Regions from separate parts of the Shewanella sp. 10N.286.51.B2 genome, predicted to be linked through region 1. Evidence: predicted binding sites of a transcription regulator. Region 1 holds the regulator's gene; each other region holds the start of a gene.

Region 1 (5,794 bases):
TTCTGCTGCTTGTGTTGCCGCTTCAGTCACAGCTTGTGTTGCAGTGTCTTCAAGTTGTTCAGCTGTAGGTAAGCTTGCTGGTAAAGTCACAGGCGTTGACGTGTCTGCGGTAGAAGTGCCTGCACTAGGAGCGTCAGCAGTGGTTGGTGTAGCGCTAGAATTTGTCCCATTGCCACTCACATCAGCCGCTTGCACGGTATCGCCAGAGTCATTACCCCAAGCATTACGCTCATAAGTGACTACTGCAGCAATTTCAGTTGCCGTTAGCTGCTTGGCAAACGCTTGCATCGCAGTGCCAGGCTTACCATTAACGACAATATCGATATGACCAGACACTGGGCCTTTAATCATTGGACTGCCAATTAGGGAAGGGAAGACGCCAGGTAAACCAGCACCATTAGGTTGGTGGCAAGCCGCGCAGCGACCCATGTAGATTTGTTCGCCTTGGGCCATTAACTCGTCATAGCTAAGGGTTTGGCTCAGTGAGGCTTGTGCAGCGGCTTTAGCATCAGCAGCAAATTGCTTTTGGTCGATTAGCCATTGGTCAAAGTCTGCTTCTGAGACGGCTTCAACAACAATAGGCATAAAGCCATGATCTTTACCGCATAGTTCGGCACATTGGCCTCGATAAGTACCTATTTTATCGATTTTAGTCCAAGCTTCATTGATGAAACCAGGATTTGCATCTTTTTTAACGGCAAATGCTGGTACCCACCAAGAGTGGATAACGTCATCCGAGGTCATTAAAAAACGTACTTTACGATTTATTGGTAAAACCAGCGGCTTATCGACCTCTAAAAGATAGGTGTCGGTTTTATCTGCGGTGCCAGTAATTTGGTCTGCTGGGGTAGATAATAAACTGAAAAACTCGACATCTTCATTGAAATAGCTGTAATGCCATTTCCATTGAGAGCCCGTCACTTTGACTGTCAGTTCAGCATCGCTGGGATCTTCCATAGCAATCAGCGTTTTTGTTGCTGGGATTGCCATGCCAATTAGGATTAGAAATGGCAATACTGTCCAAGCTATTTCAACCTTGGTACTGTCATGAAAGTCGGCTGCAACTGCACCCTTAGATTTTCTGTGATAGATCATGGAATAAATCATGATCCCAAAGACCACGACACCAATGGCGCAACAGATATACAAAATAATCATATGCAGGTCGTAAACCTGGCCACTGATCTCTGTTACACCTTGAGTCATGTTTAAGGGCATCTCTGCCGCTGTGAGTGGGGTTGCAAGCAACGCCACCATTAATCCGTACAACAATCGCTTCACAAGACTACTCCTCTGCTAATTGCGAATTGCAATTACAAAGAAAAGCCACACAGTAATACTCTGCTCTATGCAAACTTTTCATACCCGAAAAAGTTTGATCATTTCAAAGTACACGGTGGCTTTGAGCTTGAAAACTCAATTATGTTATTACGTTACGGTGCCACACTTGTACCTAATACTGAACTTATCAATTATATTTGACGCTTTACATTCAAGGCTTTCTATACCGCACGGTACCAGCTCAATCTTTTAATAGCGTTTGTATCTTTTTGACATTTATTCTCGGCAGTACGATAAATTGTTACTACCTTGTTAACTACATTACTTGGAGATTAAATATTGATCAAGATCACTTTATCATCTAATTTGCTGAAAAAAGTGCAAAAAAAAGCCCCTCAGCGTAGTGAAGGGCTTTTTTAGTCATATTTTACTAGTGAAACGAGGTAAGGTTTACCCGAGTCTGTACTGCTAAAGTTTGCGTTAATGGGTCGCCTTCAGGTAAGTGAGTATTTACATCTTCAATGATAAGCCCTTGGGCTAAGGCATTTTTGGCAACCAATTGAATGCGGCGATTGTCGCGGGCATCTAATGGTGGTGTCCAAGTAATTACTGCACTTGAAGTACCGTTAGTGAGCGCTTTTTCCATCGCCCACAGGGTTTCGACTTCATCTTTGGTGTGAACTAACAATACTCTGTCCATACGAACATTGGCATTAGCAAGAATTTGCTTATAACCGATATGCGGCGGATTAATCAGTACAATCCAAAGGCCTTGCTGACTTAAAATGGCTAACTGACTGCATAATTGAGTCAATTCAGTTAAGCCTTGGTTTTGGGTGCGCTTGGTTTCAATCCCTTGTTTAGTGGGTAAGGGATCAGATGCCATATCTACCCATAATCCAGGGTGACGCGGTGCATTGCCTATTAATGTGTTCATAACCAACCTCCATTACGAATAACGCCAACAGCAAGCCCTTCAATCGTTAGGTTTTGGCAACTTAAATCAACTTTAATCGGCTCATATTCTGCATTTTCAGCATGTAAATAAATAATATTGCCTTTCTTTTCAAATCTTTTCACGGTTACATCGTCTTCAAGACGTGCCACTACAACTTGACCATTGGTGGCAGTTTGCATTTTATGCACTGCTAATAAGTCGCCCTCTAAAATACCAATGTCTTTCATACTGTCGCCTCGAACGCGTAGTAAGAAATTAGCATTGGGCTTAAACATTTCTGGGTCAACTTGGAAATACTGTTCAACATGCTCTTGAGCAAGGATAGGTTCACCTGCAGCAACTTGGCCGATAAGTGGTAAGCCTGCTTCAACTTCCTCCTCCACCTGCACCATGCGGATCCCGCGAGAGGTACCAGGAATAATTTCAATACAGCCTTTTTTTGCCAGTGCTTTTAAGTGTTCTTCAGCGGCATTGGCGCTTTTGAAGCCTAATCGAGTTGCAATTTCTGCACGAGTTGGCGGCATACCTGTTTCGGCGATATTACATTTAATTAGCTCTAATATTTCAGCTTGGCGTGGCGTTAAAGGTCTCATATTGATTCCTGTTTTTTTATACAGTGACTGTCATTATATACAGTATCGGTGGTCGCGCAAGTATTAACCAAATTAATTTAACTATTATCATCTAATTCTTGTTGGCTATATATGGGGGCACGGTTAAGTATCTGTAATTTAATTATTTAGTTAATGAAGGTAAGTCAGCTTTTTAAACCGATGAAATTGGCTATTTCTCACATCGTTTGTTTAAACAGTATATTTATACAGTAGTGTTGATTGAAAATAGGTTGGTTGTTATTCGGATATGGCTATTTTTTACTGAACAAATATTCTCTGTATAGACCCTTGTTAGTGAAACTGAACCATTATCTGGTATTCTATGGCCAATTAATTGATGTTGAATATGCGAACACTCATGTTAAAACCTGACTCAATCATAGCAAAATCATTACGTTGGATTCAAAAACTGATGGTGCACACGGTTGTTGTGCCTGAAGATCCCTTTGCCGATCTGAACTTAGACCCAGATAAACCAGTGGTCTATGTGATGAAGACAGAATCACTCAGTGATATTGCGGCATTAAATGAAGTGACCGCCAAATATGGCTTACCGAGCCCTTATGAGCGACTAGACGTTGATGGCTTAAATACCCCTAGAATTGTGTGTATTGAAGGTCGTAAGCCTCTATTTGGCAAGCGTTTAAGTGGCGAAAAATTTGTTGATAACTTCACCAGCTTATTAGCCTTACATAAAAAAAATGATCAACTTGATATTCAATTGGTGCCAGTGAGTCTGTATTGGGGACGTATCCCTGGTAAAGAAGATGACACCATGACCGCAGCCGTATTTGAGCGTGAAAACCCGACCTGGTTACGTAAATGGTTGATGATTTTGTTCTTAGGTCGCCATAGCTTTATTCAATTTTCAAATGCTATGTCGCTACGTTATATGGCTGATGAACACGGCACTGATGTCAGTATTGCGCATAAACTTATCCGTGTGGCGCGAGTGCACTTTAGACGCCAACGTAAAGTGATGACAGGCCCACAACTGCCAAATCGTCAGGCAATGTTCAACTCATTATTAAAGTCTGATGCCATTGCTCAAGCGATAAAAGAAGAAGCGCTTAATAAAAAAATTCCTGAAGACAAAGCCCGCGAAAAAGCGATTCAGTATTTAGATGAAATTGCAGCGGATTACTCAGACAGCTTAGTGCGTATTGCTGAGCGCTTTCTTACTTGGTTGTGGAATAAGTTATACAGCGGTATTAGCATTAAAAGCGCTGAAAAAGTGCGTAAGCTGCATCATGATGGTCATGAAATTGTCTATGTGCCTTGCCATCGTAGCCACATGGATTACCTACTGCTGTCGTATATTTTGTATTACCAAGGCATGGTGCCGCCGCATATTGCCGCCGGTATTAATTTAAACTTTTGGCCAGCAGGCCCTATGTTCCGCCGTGGTGGTGCTTTCTTTATTCGTCGTAGCTTTAACGGTAATAAACTTTATACCGCAGTGTTTCGTGAGTATTTAGATCAGTTATTTGCTAAAGGCTATTCGGTTGAATACTTCACCGAAGGTGGTCGTTCTCGTACCGGTCGTTTATTAGCGCCTAAGACCGGCATGTTAGCGATGACAGTTAACTGTGTACTGCGGGGCATTGAACGCCCAGTAACCTTAGTGCCAGTTTATCTTGGTTATGATCATGTGATGGAAGTGTCCACCTATCATAAAGAGTTAAGCGGTAAGAAAAAGCAAAAAGAATCAGTGTGGCAGGTCTTTGGTGCGCTGCGTAAATTAGGCAACTTTGGCCAAGGTTACGTTAACTTTGGCGAGCCAATCAATGTGCAGCAATTTTTAAATCAACAATCGCCAAATTGGCGTGAAGAAATTGCTCAAGATCCGGATCAAAAGCCATCATGGTTAACGCCAGCAGTAAATGTATTGGCCAATAAAGTGATGACTAACATCAATGGCGCCGCCGCAGCGAGTTCGGTGACATTAGCAAGTATGGCGCTGCTGGCTTCAGAGCAAAACGCCCTGCAGCGCAGTGAGCTTGAAACCCAGCTAGACCTCTACCTGAAAATCTTAAAGGATGTTCCTTATACTGAGTATGCGTCGGTGGCTGAGGGCTCAGCTCATGACCTAGTTGAGCAATGTTTGTCGCTGAATAAATTTACCTCAACCACAGATGCCATCGGCGAAATTATCGCAATTGAAGATAGCTCAGTGATTGCGATGAGCTATTATCGCAATAACATAATTCATCTAATGGCAGTGCCTTCATTAATCGCCAGTTGCTTGGTGCAATATGAAGAATTTAGCCGAGAAAAAATCCAGCAAATTGTTAATGATTTTTACCCATTATTGAAAGCTGAGCTGTTTATGGGCATTGAAGATTTAAGTGCCTATGTGGATCAAGTGCTTGATTTGTTTGTTGAACAAAAGCTAATTTCCGGTAGCGATCACTTTGAAGTCAATCAAAGTAATGTCACTCAGTTAATGTTATTGTCCGCCACGGTCAGTGAGACCCTACAGCGTTACGCGATTATCTTTAATTTACTGGCTTACAAACCAGAAATTGAGCGTTCTGATTTAGAAAGCGCCAGCCATTTATTGGCTCAGCGTTTAGGTGCTTTACATGGAATTACTGCGCCTGAGTTTTATGATAAAAAGCTCTACAATAATTTGAGTGTGAAATTAAAAGAATTAGGGTATTTATCCGCTAACGATAATCAATTTGAAGTCATCCGAATACGTGATCATGCCAATGGTATGCTGCGTTTATCTGTTCGAAAAACCATTGTTGATAGCGTCACAATGGAACATGGGTAATAACTAATTTTATGAGTTCGACACAATCTCAACCGCAAAATAAATCCTTATTGGGCGGTGCTATGATCATCGCCGGTACCACAGTCGGTGCTGGTATGTTTTCTTTGCCTGTGGTCAGTGCAGGCATGTGGTTTGGCTATTCATTAGTCATGTTAATTGGTA
Region 2 (5,794 bases), on a different contig from region 1:
TGTTCCCTATGAGCAATAAACCCGGTTTTTTTAAGCGTTTAAAAGCGCTGTCATTACCTCAAAAGCAACTTTTTGCGACCGCGCTATGTCAGCGCATGCTGCCCAATTACGCCCTTTTCTCCGAAGTGTGTGAGTTTGGCGAGCCTAAAGTATTAAGCACAGTATTGGATTTACTTTGGCAATCACAATACGATAAAAAGCTTAAGTTTAATTACGATATTCACTTACAGCGTTTAGATGAAAATACCCCTGAGCCTGCAGATTTTGAAGCCTACGGTGTTTATCCTGCAATGGATGCTGCTGTAGCGTTATCGACTTTACTCGGTGGCATACAAGCTAAAATCGAAGAAGATATTACCAACGTCAGTAAATTATCATCAAGTACAGTGGCCAACTATATTGAAGCCATTAGCATTGAAGAACTTGAAGACGTCATGAATGAAGATGTTGTAGAAGAGTTCGTATTTAACCATCCTGTAATGCAAGAAGAGAAGCACTTACAAGGAATGTTATTAGATGTGATTGAAGAAACAACAAAAATCACACCTGAATTCATTAAGGAATTACGCAAAGAAATCATTGATGCTGGCGTGTCTAATATCGGCATCAGTCTGCAGCAATGATACTTTTAAAGTAGCAATAGCACTCTTTAAGTAGCAATAGCACTCTTTAATAAGGGCCTGTCATCATGCCCTTATTAAAGATACCGCTAACAGATAGCTTTATACTCTAATGCCAACCTGATGGGCAACATTTACATCCTCCTTGTCGTATCAGATCTATGCAGTTTTTCTTATCTTAGTTTAATTTAAAAACTTAACTTATTTGAATAACTTAGATTCATCTCATACCTTACCTTTATCTAATATCTTATTGGCGCCATTAAAGTAAGATATCCAACGCCCACATTATTGATATTTCATTCAAGGTCCTAAAAAGGAATCAAGCTTGCCTAGTATCCTAACCCCACTTATCGCTGTTTTTGGCATCATGGTTATTGGCTTTAGTGTCCAGAAACTTAAATTACTCCCCCAAGATAGTGACTCGGCGCTAAATAAATACGTCTACTATATCGCCTTCCCTGCTATTTTATTTATTGCACTGGCCGAAACTGACATTAACGATATTCTGCAATGGGGATTTATATTCGCCTTTGGCCTCGCTATGGCGGGCACATATTGTATTACAGTGATCATCTCAACCCTTGCAGACAATAAACAGCCCGCGCTAGCTGCAATTAGAGGCCTAAACACCAGTTTTGGTAATACCGCCTTTATTGGGATCCCTTTAATGATGAACTTGTATCCTGATAACAATCAAGCCATCGCCACCGCAGCCATTGCCAGTCTACTGTCCATTATCATGTTCGCATTTGCACTGGTGAGCATGGAACTTGCGGTGAATAAAACCCAACAACGTCATCCTATTATGATTATGCTCAACGCATTAATCACCAACCCCATCGTTATTGGTTGCGCCCTAGGGGTATTGGTATCAGCGCTCAAAATAAACCTACCTGACAGTATCAGCATGATGTTTCGGTTAATCGGAAACACCTCTAGCCCCTGCGCCTTATTTGCCATTGGCATGGTGTTAGCTAAAGCCATGCATCGCGGCGCAAAAGCTGGGCCTAAAAAACATAATATCGCCCTTGAAATGAGCTTGCTGAATAGTTTAAAACTCATTGTCCAGCCGTTATTTGCCTATGTTTTATTAAGCTATTTTAAGGTGGAGTCTGAGCTAGTTTTTATGGGCGTCATTCTGGCGGCACTGCCGACAGCAGCAAGTGTTTACTTACTGGCACAGCGTTACCAAATCTATGCCTTATCAAGTGCCAAGTGCATATTGATCAGCACTACAGCCACCTTTATTAGTTTGCCCATTATTGAAAAAATCTTAAGCGCCTTGGTTTAATCCTCGTATAAAAAATCAGCACCATTTTTTATACAGTACTTTACTGTATATAAAAACAGTGTAAACTGTATGCGGATACAGTGGTTTGATGGTTATTCACACAAGGATTGATTATGCTGTGCCAATTAAGCATTAATAATTTCGCAATTGTACGTTTTCTAGAACTCGACTTTAAAGCTGGCATGACCAGCATTACTGGTGAGACCGGTGCTGGTAAATCCATTGCTATTGATGCCCTGGGCTTATGCCTTGGTAATCGCTCAGATGCCAATAGCGTTAGACCAGGTGCAACCAAAGCCGAAGTGAGTGCCCGCTTTAGCTTAGATGATGTGCCATTTGCTAAGCGCTGGCTAGAGGACAATGACCTTGATGTCGAAGACGAATGTATCTTAAGAAGAACAATTAATGCCGATGGCCGCTCACGTGCCTATATAAATGGTAATCCAGTTCCGTTAGCCCAGCTTAAATCTCTAGGGCAATTATTTGTCGGTATTCACGGCCAACACGCGCATCATGCAATGTTAAAAAGCGAGCATCAACTGACCCTTCTTGATAGCTACGCCAACCATAAATTATTGCTTGATGGGGTAAGCAAAAGCTATCAACGCTGTAAGTTAATCGAAAATGAACTGAAACAATTACAACAAAATCAGCAAGAGCGTATCGCCAGAAAACAGCTAGTGCAATATCAAGTTGAAGAGCTTGATGAGTTTGATCTTAAAGCCGGTGAATTTATTGAGATTGAGCAAGAGCATAAACGCCTTGCTAACGGCACAGAGTTAATTGATACCTGCCAATCCAGCCTGCAATTACTGTGTGATGACGATGAAGCCAATATTGAATCTTTACTTAATCGGGTCGTGGGCTTAGCTGAGAACCTAACTGAGTTTGACCCACAACTAAGTAATATTGCTCAAATGCTCAATGAAGCGTTAATTCAAGTGCAGGAAAGCAGCAGCGAAGTTCAGGACTATTTAAGCCGAATAGAACTCGATCCTGAACACTTTGCTTACCTTGAGCAGCGCATTTCAAAGGCGATGCAATTATCAAGAAAACACCATGTGAGCTCTGAGCAACTGTTTGAGCATCACCAAGCTTTAAAAGCTGAACTTAGCGAGCTTAATAACGATGCCACAAGGCTTGATGAAATTCAGCAGCAAGTAGATGAAAGCAAAAAAGCTTACGTAATTAGCGCCCAAAAACTCAGCCATAGCCGTAACCGCTATGCTAAAGAGCTTAATAAGTTAGTCACCCAATCGATTCAAGAGTTAAATATGCCCAAAGGCAGATTCTGCATTGAGGTGAATTTTAACCCAGAACTACAATCAGTTTCTGGTTGTGATCAAGTTGAATTCTTGGTTACCACCAACCCCGGTCAACCGATGCAGCCCATTGCCAAAGTAGCTTCTGGTGGCGAATTGTCACGTATTGGGCTTGGTATTCAGGTTATCACCGCTAAAAAGGTATCAACACCAACCTTGATATTCGATGAAGTGGATGTAGGTATTTCAGGACCTACTGCAGCAGTTGTGGGAAGAATGCTACGCAGCTTAGGTCAATCAACTCAGGTGCTCTGTGTGACGCATTTACCGCAAGTTGCAGGTAATGGTCACCAACATATGCTAGTGAATAAATTCACCAAAAGTGGCGGCACTGAGACGAATATGAAGTCATTGGATAAACAAGAGCGAGTCAATGAGCTAGCAAGACTACTTGCGGGTGATGTGATAACTGAAAATACCTTAGCGAATGCTAGAGAGCTATTGCAATAATCTTGCAGCTTTAAGCATCATCCATTAATCATCGCCCATTAAAAAGCCCACTATGAAGTGGGCTTAACGTTTAATGGGATTAGCTTTAAAGAGATTAAAGTATCATTGGTTAAATATAATAAGCCAACAACTGTAAACAAATTAACGAGAAAATCCCCGCTAATACATCATCAATCATGATCCCAAAACCGCCATGCACTTTAGCGTCGAGCCAACGAATTGGCCACGGTTTTAAAATATCGAAAAAACGAAATAACGCAAAACCAACCACTAACCAAATTACCCCAGCAGGGGCGGCAATCATGGTGATCATTAAGCCTGCGACTTCATCCCACACAATTGCGCCATGATCATGAACGCCCATATCTTTAGCGGCTTTATCACAAATATAAATACCAACAAGGCAGCTAATTAGCGTGATAAAAATAAAAGCCGATAGGCTTAAAAAGCTCATCAAGTACACAATCGGCACTGCGGCAAGGGTACCAAAGGTGCCCGGGGCTTTGGCGGCTAAACCACTGCCAAAACCTAATGCTAAAAAGTGTACAGGGTTTGTTAAGGTTAATTTCTTAACGGCTGGATCGGTTGAAATAAACTTCATTAGAAATGCTCAAAACTATTTTTTTCTAGCTCAAAAGGTTTGCCATCAGCCACTAAGCGTAACTTTTCGCCGGCACAAATTTGACCTACTTTAATAAATTTAACCCCAGCGTGGATCAGTGCAATATCCAAAGCGCCACGTTGAGATTCTGGTACAGTAAACATCAACTCATAATCTTCGCCACCAGTTAACGCATAACTAGTTGCTTCATTAGGGCTCAATGATGCTTGTAATGATTCCGATAGCGGTAATTCATTCACATCAATAATCGCACCCACATTAGATGCCTTTAAAACGTGCTGAATATCAGAAAATAAACCGTCAGATAAATCAATGGCACTGGTTGCTAAAGAGCGTAGCGCTTGACCCGCTAGTATTCTAGGCGTTGGATGATAGTGACGGTTAATTAAAAATTCTTTATGTTGATGTGCGACTTCTTTTTTGCCCAACAGGATATCAAGCCCAAGGGCAGAGTCACCCAAAGTGCCAGTAACATACACCCAGTCACCAATTTTCGCGCCACTACGGGTTAATGCTTTACCGGTTGGCACTTGACCATGAATAGTAATATTGATGCAGCGAGGCCCGCGGGTGGTATCACCACCGATCAGACTAACACTGTAATATTCAGCCGCTTCAAATAGCCCTTGGCTAAATTGCGCTAACCACTCATTATCAACATCTGGCAAGGTTAGCGCTAACGTCATCCACGCCGGATCTGCGCCCATGGCAGCAAGATCGGATAAATTTACCGCTACAGATTTATAGCCAAGCTCATAAGCTGGCATTGTCGGTAAAAAATGGACATTCTCGACTAGGGTGTCGCAAGATATGGCAATAGATGTGTTTTCCGCCGGTTGGACTAATGCACAGTCATCGCCAATGCCTAAATGCACATCTCGACGTTGCTGACCTTTATCACGGAAAAATTGTTCGATAAGTTGGAATTCTTTCACGATATAATCTGGTGCGGATAACCGCCCACCTATTATTTTGTAGAAAAAAGCGTTACATACAAAAACGGTATCCGAAGATACCGTTTTCATTCATTACTTACGAGTAACAAGCTTATCTAGCATACCATTGACAAACTTATGACTATCGTCAGCACCAAACGCTTTCGCTAATTCGATACCTTCGTTAATGGCCACTTTATATGGCACATCTTTACGATAAGTTAATTCATAAGCTGCTAAACGCACAATGGCTTTCTCAACGGGTGATACATCTTCAATATCACGATCTAAATGAGGCTTTAGCAGATCATCAAGTTGAGTTGCTTTCGTGGCTACACCTGATAGCAATTCACGAAAATAAGCTACATCAACACCGTTAATGTTTTGTTCAGTTAAAAATTCATGTTCAACATCAGCAACATTGTTCTTGCTTAACTGCCATGAATAAATAGCTTGAACAGCTAAACGGCGTGCCTTGCGGCGCTCTGAAGGCTTCATTACTTTTCCTACTACTATACTAACTGTTGTTCTAATTCTTGCAGAACGTTAAC
Region 3 (5,794 bases), on a different contig from region 1:
CCTCAAATTGAGAAAATTATCGCGACCAAGTTATTATGCGTTAAAGCTTAATAAAATGTTTGATCTATCTATAAGAATCAAAAAATAAAACCAATTAGTTGGTTTGAACACAAGCATTTTTACTGAGCTTGCATCGCTGCCCAAACAAATGAATAATTTAACATCACCACTTCATTTAATTAGCATCATATTTTCATTGTGACCAAGGACTAACCTTCATACAATACTACCTTTCTGAATCCTATTTTCACAGGCACACCATGCAAATTGACAGTATTCTTTCTGGGATCGTTTCCACAAAACACTTTTTTAGCGTTCCATTAGATTATCAGCAGCCCGAAGGTGAGCAATTATCAATTTTTGTTCGGGAAATCGTCAGTACAGAAAACCAAGATTTATCCTTACCCTATTTAGTGTATTTTCAAGGTGGACCGGGCTTTGGTGCAGTGCGCCCTGTTGAGAATAGTGGCTGGATAAAACGCGCCCTAAAAGAATATCGAGTGCTGTTGCTTGATCAGCGCGGCACAGGTCTTTCAAGCTTACTAAATAGCGCCACACTGGCGCATTTAACCGCGCAAGAACAAGCCGATTATGTGTGCCACTTTAGAGCCGATAACATTGTTCGAGATGCTGAAGTAATTAGAGCTCAATTAGCAAATAATCAGCCATGGAGTATTTTAGGCCAAAGTTTTGGCGGCTTTTGTGTTTTACGCTATTTAAGCGCAGCGCCACAAGCACTGACTGAAGCCTTTATCACAGGTGGTATTCCATCATTAACCCGTCAAGCAGATGACGTCTATCAAGCAACCTATAAACGGGTACTTGCCAAAAACGCTGATTTTTATCATCGCTTTAAAGATGCTGAGTCATTAACAGCAGAGCTGGCTGACTATATTGCAGAAAATGACGTTTATCTGGCCACAGGTGAAAAGCTCACCGTTGAGATGCTACAACTGCTAGGGGTTAATATTGGTATGGAGCAAGGCCCTGAAGCCATCTACTACCTACTTGAGCAAGCCATGATTGAGACTGCCCAAGGTCGCACAATCAATCCGCTCTTTTTACATCAATTTAGTCAGTTTTTGGATTACAACACCAACCCAATTTTCGCGTTATTGCATGAATCGATCTATTGCCAGCAGTTTCATCAACAAGGGGCCAATTGGTCAGCCCATAGAGTCAGAGAGCAGTTCCCTAAATTCAATTATCAACAAGGGCAGCGCTTACTGTTTACTGGCGAAATGATTTATCCATGGTTCTTTGAACAATTTAATCAGTTAAAGCCTCTCAAAGAGGTGGCAGAATTAATTGCGCAAAAATCAGATTGGAGCAATTTATACGATGTGGACGTGTTACTGCAAAACACCGTCCCGGTCACTGCGGCTATTTACAGTGAAGATATGTATGTTGATATGAATTACAGCCTTGAAACTGCGCAGCTAGTGAATAACCTCAGCTATTGGCTAACATCAGAATATGAGCATAATGGCATTCGTATGGATGGTGAGCATATTTTAGATAAACTCATTTCATTGAGCCGAAAGGATAGCATTCGATAACAAATGTAATTTAATGTTCAGTTTTAAATTGATTAATATTGAAGTCGATCACACTCCACAGCACGTCGACAGATTAAATTAATTTTCAGTTAAGTAAGTTCGGCCATAATCTAACCTGTTCCGCCCTTTATGTTGTGAACTAGTGAATTTTTATGAGTAAACCCTGATTCGGTTTACTCATTTTTTTTGCCTGAAATTCCGCTATTCCCTTTAAGAACAATCGAGTGCGAGCGATGCAATACCTGTACCCCATGATTTATTCATACAAACTCTCTTTTATCGGCTTATTTACTCGAGCTGCGCTTACGGGAAGTTTTAGCCGTAGAGGTTTTGCTTGCTGCACCTTTGCGTTTATAGCCACTACTGGAGCGGCGTTTTTTATAGCCAGGCCCTTTAATCCCCTCAAGAGCTGTAGGTAATTGATTTGAAGCTTGCTCAATCAGTTGCTGTAATTGCGCTAACAATGGCTCCATAAAGGCATCATACCTAAGCTGCTTTTGACTTATGGCATCAAGGCTACTTTCCCACAGCGCAGTCATATCCGGTGTGGTGGCTGTTTCTGGTAATGAATGGATCAAGCCAACGCCAACTGGGGTGGCAATGATTGATTTACCCTGCCTTAATAAGTAACCGCGATTAAACAGTAATTCAATAATGCCTGCTCGGGTTGCCTCGGTGCCCAAGCCATCGGTGTCTTTTAGGATCTTCTTCACTTCAGGGTTAGTGACATAGCGATTGATACCCGTCATGGCGCCAAGCAAAGTCGCATCAGTAAAGTGTTTTGGCGCTTGAGTGGTTTTCTCAAGCAATTCGCCACGCTCACAATGGAGTTGTTGACCTTTTTTCAGTGGCGGTAAGGTCGCTAAATTTTCGTCATCACTACCATCTGCATTATCTTTACCCTGCATTTTCGCAAACAAACATTTCCAACCTAACGATAACTCTTGCTTAGCTTTAGTGGTAAATAAGCCACCCGCAATGGTCACTTCAACTTGGGTTTCATCATAAATATAGGCGGGGTAAAACTGGGCTAAATACTGCCGTGCAATATGAGAATATAACTGCGACTCTTTGGCTGATAAGTTTGCCAAATTAGTGTTTTTTTCAGTGGGAATTATCGCGTGGTGAGCATCAACTTTACTGTCATTCCAAGCTTTGGACTTGAGCTTGGCATTGGGTGTATCCGCTTTAGCGATTAAGCCTGCATCATTACTTAATACTGCGCGAATAACTTGGGGTGCAAGGCCATGTTGCTCTGCAGGTAAATAGCGACTATCTGAGCGCGGATAAGTAATTAATTTATGCCTTTCATATAAACTCTGACAGGTATCAAGCACCTCTTTGGCACTCATACCAAAGCGTTTGGCGGCATCGATTTGCAGGCTGGATAAACTATAAGGCAATGGGGGGTTCTGACGCTTATTTTTTGATTCAAGTTTGGTCACTTCAGCTGGCTTGTTAGTTATCCGTCCCACCACATTTTCAGCTAAGCCTTTGGCGAGCACTCGCCCCTCTTCATCCATATATGGCTGACATGCTTCACTGGGTTTCCACTTAGCCGAAAAGCCTTCTTGGTTATCGGTCAGTAAATGCGCCAATACTTCATAAAAAGCTTTGGGCTGAAAATTGGCAATGTCTTCATCTCGCCTTACCACTAACCCCAGTACCGGTGTTTGTACGCGGCCAACAGACAATACTCCCTGATAACCTACTTTTTTGCCTTGAATGGTATAAGCGCGGGTCATATTCATGCCATATAGCCAATCTGCGCGGCTGCGGGCTAAGGCTGAGGTAGATAAGGGGACAAACTCTTTATTAGTGCGCAATTGCCCTAAGGCGCGTTTTACCGCCGAAGGGTTAAGATCGCTAATAAGTAAACGCTGGGTTTGAGCAATCTTGTCGGCCTTTACACCTGCATAGGAAATGACTTCATCCACCAGCAGCTGCCCTTCTCTATCAGGATCGCCAGCATTAACTAAACTCGATGCTTGTTTGATGAGCTTTTTTAAGATGCTCAACTGTGAGCGGGTATTAGTTTTAGGTTTTAACTGCCATTTACTCGGCACTATGGGTAAATGGGCTAATTGCCATGATTTAAAAGCGGGATCATAGACATCAGGTTCTGCTTGCTCTAACAAATGCCCTATACACCAAGACACGCAATCCCCATTGGCGCTCATGATAAAACCATCACCTTTTTTATGCGGCTTTGGTAATACATCGGCAATTGCACGGCCTAGACTGGGTTTTTCAGCAATATAGAGGATCATAGATTTATTAGACTTTTAAAACACTGTATGAAATTACAGTGTAATTTAGCGAATAGCAAAAATAAGTGCAACTGTTAATGCAATGGCAGGTTTCTTAGAATGATGAGCTGCTACTCAAAACACTAGGCCAAAGCATTAAAAACCACGCTTATAAGGCGCTAAATTTAACCAAAAAAAATTAATACAAATTTACTTTAAATTGTGATCTTAATGCAAAAACATATCGGGATATTAAGTTTAATTTCAGAATTACCCGCTAGGCGATATATATTCAAATCACTGAATATAAACAATTAAACTAGTAATAACCCTAGTTTGTGACCTAGTCAACAGTTGCCAAGCAATCTTTACATTACGCTCCAATTACCCATTAAGAGGTAAGAAAAACATTTTGGAGTATGAGATGAAATTAATGAGCAAATGTCGTGTTGCTTTACTTGTGGCTACTGCACTGGGGATGAGTGCTTGTAATGATGGTAAAGATGGAAACGATGGCCTACCTGGCGAGCCTGGTGCACCTTGGGTGCCACCAGTAGTGACCACATCAGCAGTAGCAAAAGTGATGGAATGGCAATATGCCGAGGGTGTCGTGAATGTTGAATTTTCGGTGGAGAACCAAGATGGGGTTCCAGTAGAAGATTTAGATAAAGTCCAGTTAATGTCAACCATCAAAAATGAAGCAGGTTTACTTGCTGACACTGTTGATGTGACTTGGGTTGCGGGTGATGATAACGCACCGGGTACGCTAACTCACGCTGGTGAGGGTATTTATAACCTTTCTATGCCACATGAAGCTGCGACATCTGAATCAATTGGTACTGGCTATATTCGACCAGGTAATGGCGAAAATGGTATGCCACGTACTAAACGCGTGATGTTTACCAAAAACGATTCTTATGCACAAGTTAGCACCACTGACGATGCTAAATGTGTCGCCTGTCACGGTGAATTTGAAGATGCTACTGGCAACGCAACTTGGGGTTGGCATCAACATCACCATGCAATCGACAATGACCAAGAAGTTATTATTGTTGAAGCATGTCTAGTTTGTCACACTCAAACTGAACAAAAAGATGGCGGCTGGGCTGAAAACACCATGGCAATGCTGGGTCATGGTTATAAATATGACGATGATGGTGTGATACAGGCTTCTGGCCATGCTTCATTAAGTACAAGTTATTCAATGGATAAATACCGTTGTTCAACTTGTCACGTTGACGATGTGGTATTTACTGCGTCACTCAATGGCTGTGCAACCTGTCATGCTGATTTACAAGATGCAGATAAAGATTTAACTGTTAATCACAGTAACTTTACTGACCTTGATTGTGCAACCTGTCACAATTCGTTCCAACATGAACATGAAAACGGTGCAAATCGTGATGAAGCATTAAACCGTTATAACTTTGAAATTATATCTGTTGTTCGTAGCGAAGATAAAGCGACCATCGAAGTAACAACTAAAGCCACTGACAGTGAAGGTAAAGTTGTTGACATTAACGCACTCACTGACGCTAGCCCTAATGGTTGGGCAACTGTGATGAGAAACGGCGAAGCGATGCTTCCTGGTCGCGATGAAGGTCATGTTGCTCGAGCAAAAACAGCGCCTATTGCTGGTGAAAACGGTGAAGTAACCTATATCATTACCCATGCATTACCTTATGTTGAAGGTGAAGTATTAGCCGGTGGTGTAGATGGTCGTATTAGCTATACTCACCGTTGGGGATACCCTGCTAATGCCCCTATCTCGGTATCGAACATCAAAGACGTCCGTCGTACTAGCTCTGATGGCATGAAGTGTCTAACTTGTCACACTGAGGGCTTGGATGGACATGGTTCTGCTCGAGGTGGTTTTGATTTAGGTGGTGATGCTTGTTCTCAGTGTCACTCTGCTTATAACTGGGCTCCAGGTAAAACACAGGATGATGGAACCATAGGAGACTACGCTATGGCGTGGGGACCATT
Region 4 (5,794 bases), on a different contig from region 1:
CAAAGCAAGCTGGATTTATTGCTTAAAATCCCACTGGTTAGCGGCTTAGTTAAACGTAAAATCCAAAAAGGTTTAGGCTTAGAGCATTGCCGTTTATTAGGTTCAGGATCAGCCCCCATCCCACCATCTCAATTAGAGTGGTACAACAAAATCGGCATGAATATTTCAGAAGCCTGGGGCATGACCGAAAACTGTGCTTACTCAATTATTAACTTCCCATTTAATGCCTCAAAAATTGGTAGCGTGGGTCGCCCTGTTGAAGGCTGCCAAGTTCGCCGCACCGATGAAGGTGAGTTAATGGTTAAGAGCCCAGGTTTGATGACAGGTTATTACAAGCAAGAAGAAGCCACAGCAGCATGCTTTGATGCTGATGGATTTTTCCATACGGGTGACTTATGTGAAATCGATGAAGATGGCTACATTTCTATCACTGGCCGCGTTAAAGATAACTTTAAAACCTCTAAAGGTAAGTATGTGGCGCCGGTGCCTATTGAGCGTAAAATAGCCCAAGATCCGCACATTGAGCTACTTTGTGTCATTGGCTCAGGCTTACCGCACCCGATCACCTTAGTGCAATTATCTGAAGGCTCAGCCTTGCAAGCCCGCGAAGAAGTGCGCGCGTCACTGAAAGCGACCCTAGATGGAGTTAACCCGCACCTTGAGTCCCATGAAGTTGTGGATGCCATTGTCGTAGTGACAGAGCCTTGGACCATTGAAAATGATGCCCTAACCCCTACACTTAAAATTAAGCGTCATGTGTTAGAAAAGCAGTTCAGTGCCAAAGTTGACGGTATTCGCGGCGCTAAAGTGTGCTGGGAAGACGAGATTTAGCACCACAGTAATTCGCTTCAATATATTGGCCGCCTAAGCTTTAACAAGCCGGCGGCTTTTTTATCAATGACATTTGTCACCTCAAACTGGTGACGTTTGTGTCTGCCCTGTGCAAGCCCTTTGTTAGATACTAACTCCGTAGCAACACACCTTAAATGCAATAAACGGAGTTAATCATGACATCACTAATCTTAAAATCTCTTATCTCAAAATCAACCGTCATGGCGGTAACACTGACGTTAGTCAGTAGTGCTAGCAATGCCGATATCGGCGCTATCGATATGGCAGCCAACACAATGGATCTACAACAGCTAAAGGTTCTCAGCGAACAATCTGTGGATTATGAACACGCCTATGCACAATATCGCATCGCCATTACAGCCAATATTAGCGGTCTGCGCGGAGTGGCTAAAAAAGCCCTCAATGATGCACAGTCGACACTTGAAACTGTATTGAGCCGTGAAGACGATGCTGAGTCAATGGCGCTACTGGCTTCTGTTTACGGTATGCAAATCGCCAATGACTCAAGCAAAGGACAATCTCTGGGAATGAAGGTAAGTGCTTTACTGGCTCAAGCAGAACAACTCAGCCCTGAAAATCCCCGTATTGCGTTAGTCAGAGCAATGAGCGCCTTTTATACTCCCGCTCAATATGGCGGCGGTATGGATAAGGCTGAGCAATATGCCACTGATGCGATTCGTTTTTATGAACAGCCATGTGTTGATATCTGCTGGGGGCATACTGAAGCGTACACCTGGCGCGGAATCGCTAAGCAAGAATTAGGTCGTCAAAAAGAAGCAATTAATGATTGGCAACACGCTGTAGAAATTGATCCTAATTACGCTTGGGCAAATTTTTTACTTAAACAACAAGCGCGTTAATCCGATGCTGCTGAAGCTAGCTACTGCAGACATACACATTATGACTCGGTTGCAGTATGCTAACTTCGCAAGGAGGCTTCATGTCTAATATCAATACAAAACACTCGGTCAATAGTAGCAACACTCGCGTTCACCCAGAAAAAGCCTATCGACAAAAAACAGCTTGGGTATATCTGCTCAATCTGATTTTTTACTTTATTCCACTTTGGTTTATGCGGGATGATTGGGCTCGGGTCGGTGTCAGCTTGTTACTCATATTTCCCTTCTTATATGGGTACTTTTGGGCTTACAAAAGCTCAGCCGCTCAAGGGAAATATCCTATTGCTTTAATGCTCATCACTGCGAGCATTGCCACCATATTTACCAGCGGCTCCATTTCATTTTTCAGTTTTGCCGGTTTTTTTATTGGTTTTTTCTATTCACTGCGCACCGCCATTATTAGCTTTATTCTTATCAGTACTTGGCTGTGGCTACTCAATTACATCGTGGGCTATGAAGCTTATTATTTTCCGCTATACGGTATGTTAATCACCTTTGTGGGGGGGCTATTTGGCGTGGTTGAGCATAACAATGAACGCATCAGGCGCCAACAAAGACAATCAAATGATGAAATCGCTAACTTAGCAACGGCACTGGAGCGTGAACGTATTGCGCGCGATTTACATGACATCATGGGGCACAATTTATCTTCCATTGCACTGAAAGCACAACTCGCCGAAAAACTGGTTGAAGCAGGCGAGCTTGCTGTTGCAAAACAGCATTTACAGGAACTTGCTGATATCGCCAGAAACAGCTTAACTGAAATTCGCCAAACGGTTTCTAATTACAAACATAAAGGCTTACAAGATACGGTCAATCAACTATGCAGTTTATTAAGACAAAAAGAAATTGAAGTACATCTCGAGGGTAAATTACCACCATTAACACCTTTGCAAGAAACTCAACTAGGGCTAATGTTGACAGAATTAGTTAATAATATGCTCAAACATAGCCAAGCCAGTCAATGTGTATGGTGCTTTAACACCTTAGATAAGCAGCTTATTGTTAGCCTAAGTGACAATGCTAACACCAAAGTTATTAAAGAAGGTAATGGCTTAAAAGGCATTAGAGAGCGAGTGAACTTATTGGGCGGCAAGTTTAGTTATCATATTAACGATGGCTACCGTTTTAGCATCAGTTTGCCCCTTGAAGCAGAGCAAGTCAGTGAACCTAAAGTTGACAACGACACGGAACAGCCTTAATGAAGATTTTATTAGCAGAAGATCAAGCCATGGTGCGCGGGGCATTATCTGCCCTACTTACCCTTGCCAAAGATGAACTCGGTGAAGTCGATATCACAGAAGCAGAAGATGGTAACCAAGCCATGGCAATGCTTAAAGAGCAGCATTTTGATTTGCTGCTCAGTGATATTGAAATGCCCGGTCACAGCGGCGTTGAGCTGGCTCAGTGGCTCGCAGCATATCAAGCCGAGGCTGCAACAATGCAACCTAAAACTAAAATCATCATCTTAACCACTTTTGGCCGCGTAGGTTACATCAAAAGAGCACTCAGTTGTGGCGTCGAGGGATTTTTGCTAAAAGATGCGCCATCAGAAAGTCTAGTCAACGCTATTAAACAGGTGATGGCAGGTAAAAAAATTATCGATCCAGAGCTGGCGATCAGCGCCATTGGTGATATTGACCCACTCAATGATAAAGAAAGAAAAGCGCTACGATTAGCCAGTGATGGCTTATCAACCAGTGATATCGCCGCCCAGTTATTTATCGCCGAAGGTACTGTGCGGAATTACCTTTCTGAAGCGATCTCCAAGCTCAATGCCACCAATCGCATAGATGCGGCGCGAATAGCTAAACAAAAAGGCTGGTTATAGAGGCAGTTAAGCCTGATATCTGGATTAATATTGCCTTGTATTAAAACTCTGCTAAGATAAGCCATAACATCTGTATATATTTACAGTACTATCATTGCTAACAAGCATCAGGGCGATAAAGTTGACTGTATAACTCTTTGGATAACTGTCAAAGTTAACCGCCAAAGTGAATGACTCTTTTTACTGAGCAAGTTTACAATATCAACAAAGTCTAAGTGGTGAAGTCTGTGGTCAACTTAATAGATAAAGGCATTGTAGATTTGCAATCATTGGATCAGGTTCCGATAACCGACTTAAAAGGCGTCGCTAAAAAAGCCGCTGAAAAGCTGGCAAAGCTTGGTATTAAAACAGTGCAAGATGTACTGTTTCATTTGCCGCTGCGCTACGAAGACCGTACTCAAATCTATCCCATCAATGCCTTATACCCTGCAATGTATGCCACCGTTGAAGCCGAAATACTCTCGACTCAAATAGTGCCAGGACGCAGACGTATGCTGACCTGCAATATTGCTGACGAGAGTGGTTACCTCACACTGCGTTTTTTTAACTTCTCTGTTGCCCAGCGTAACGCCATGCAAAACGGCGCAATCATTCGTGCCTATGGTGAAATCAAGCGCGGTAATCGCCATATTGAGATAATCCACCCAGAATACAAAATCATTAAAGCTGGCGAAAACCCAGCCCTGAGTGATTCACTGACCCCTATTTATCCTTCGACTGAAGGATTAAAACAAGCCAGTTGGATTAAGCTCACCGAGCAGGCACTAACTATGCTCAATCAAGGTGGCTTAACAGAGTTACTACCACCAGCCCTGCAACCCAACAATATGAGCATTGGTCAGGCATTATCCTTAATCCATCGACCGCCCAATAACATCGCCCAAGCCGATTTAGAGCAAGGCATGCACCCCGCTCAGCAGCGCTTAGTCCAAGAAGAGTTACTGGCCCATAACTTAAGTATGCTGCAATTACGTCAGCGCAATAACCTTGATAAAGCGGTGACTTTACCCGCCACCGGCCAGCTATTAAATCCATTTTTAAAAGCCTTACCTTTTAAGCCAACAGGGGCCCAGCAACGAGTCGTAGCTGATATCGGTATTGATATTGAAAAGCCCACACCTATGATGCGCTTAGTGCAAGGGGATGTGGGCTCGGGTAAAACCTTAGTGGCCGCCTTAGCAGCCCTGCAAGCCATTGAAAATGGTTATCAGGTGGCGATGATGGCACCGACGGAATTATTAGCAGAGCAACACGCAGTCAACTTTGCCGCCTGGTTTGAACCATTAGGGCTAAAAGTGGGCTGGTTAGCAGGCAAGTTAAAAGGCAAAGCCAGAACACAATCATTGGCTGATATCGCCGATGGCAGCGCCAACATGGTAATTGGCACCCATGCTATTTTCCAAGAGCAGGTCAGTTTTAATAAGCTCGCGTTAATCATTATTGATGAACAACACCGTTTTGGGGTCCATCAACGCTTAGGATTACGCGAAAAAGGCGTCAGCCAAGGCTTTCATCCGCATCAATTAATAATGACAGCTACGCCAATTCCGCGCACGTTAGCGATGACGGCTTATGCTGATTTAGAAACCTCTATCATTGATGAGTTACCGCCAGGAAGAACCCCTGTTACCACGGTTGCCATTAGCGATAATCGCCGCGAACAAATCATCGAGCGGGTAAAACAAGCCGCGCTAAATGATAATCGGCAGATTTATTGGGTTTGTACTCTCATTGAAGAATCTGAAGTTCTTGAGTGCCAAGCCGCTGAAGATACCGCTGCAGAATTAAGCCAATTACTACCCGAATTAAAGGTTGGCTTAGTGCACGGACGTATGAAAAGTGCAGAAAAACAGCAAATAATGGCCCAATTTAAGGCGGGTGAACTACATTTATTAGTGGCAACAACGGTTATTGAAGTGGGAGTCGATGTGCCTAATGCCAGTTTAATGATTATTGAAAACCCTGAGCGGTTAGGCTTGGCGCAATTGCATCAGTTACGTGGCCGAGTAGGCCGAGGCTCTATTGCCAGCCACTGCGTGTTATTGTACAAAGCACCGTTATCACAAACTGCCACCAAACGTTTAGGAGTACTAAGGGCCAGTAACGATGGCTTTGTTATTGCCCAAAAAGACTTAGAAATAAGAGGCCCAGGTGAAGTACTCGGTACCCGCCAAACCGGCTTGGCAGAAATGAAAATCGCTGATTTAGTCAG

What was found. Region 1 encodes LexA, which represses DNA repair genes until DNA is damaged. Its sites were predicted from a motif close to TACTGTATNNNNATACAGTA; they were not measured.
Region 2: recN (DNA repair protein RecN) is a predicted target of LexA. The motif match lies at 1,956-1,975, and genes of this name have one in related genera.
Region 3: AB4140_RS18350 (DNA topoisomerase III) is a predicted target of LexA. The motif match lies at 3,851-3,870, and genes of this name have one in related genera.
Region 4: recG (ATP-dependent DNA helicase RecG) is a predicted target of LexA. The motif match lies at 3,651-3,670, and genes of this name have one in related genera.

The regions. Positions count from the first base shown of each region.
Region 1 covers NZ_JBFRKH010000002.1:11,039-16,832, reverse strand. Annotated here, with positions in the region: gene coxB (cytochrome c oxidase subunit II) at 1-1,281, opposite strand, end outside; gene AB4140_RS00585 (cell division inhibitor SulA) at 1,712-2,218, opposite strand; gene lexA (transcriptional repressor LexA) at 2,215-2,832, opposite strand; gene plsB (glycerol-3-phosphate 1-O-acyltransferase PlsB) at 3,212-5,632, shown strand; gene mtr (tryptophan permease) at 5,644-5,794, shown strand, end outside.
Region 2 covers NZ_JBFRKH010000015.1:26,695-32,488, forward strand. Annotated here, with positions in the region: gene barA (two-component sensor histidine kinase BarA) at 1-19, shown strand, start outside; gene AB4140_RS04415 (YjaG family protein) at 9-623, shown strand; gene AB4140_RS04420 (AEC family transporter) at 949-1,914, shown strand; gene recN (DNA repair protein RecN) at 2,028-3,686, shown strand; gene AB4140_RS04430 (phosphatidylglycerophosphatase A) at 3,796-4,287, opposite strand; gene thiL (thiamine-phosphate kinase) at 4,287-5,243, opposite strand; gene nusB (transcription antitermination factor NusB) at 5,337-5,741, opposite strand; gene ribE (6,7-dimethyl-8-ribityllumazine synthase) at 5,756-5,794, opposite strand, start outside.
Region 3 covers NZ_JBFRKH010000075.1:24,853-30,646, forward strand. Annotated here, with positions in the region: gene AB4140_RS18345 (alpha/beta fold hydrolase) at 261-1,559, shown strand; gene AB4140_RS18350 (DNA topoisomerase III) at 1,844-3,829, opposite strand; gene AB4140_RS18355 (multiheme c-type cytochrome) at 4,233-5,794, shown strand, end outside.
Region 4 covers NZ_JBFRKH010000034.1:49,747-55,540, reverse strand. Annotated here, with positions in the region: gene AB4140_RS09380 (AMP-binding protein) at 1-831, shown strand, start outside; gene AB4140_RS09375 (hypothetical protein) at 1,008-1,712, shown strand; gene AB4140_RS09370 (sensor histidine kinase) at 1,793-2,953, shown strand; gene AB4140_RS09365 (DNA-binding response regulator) at 2,953-3,582, shown strand; gene recG (ATP-dependent DNA helicase RecG) at 3,843-5,794, shown strand, end outside.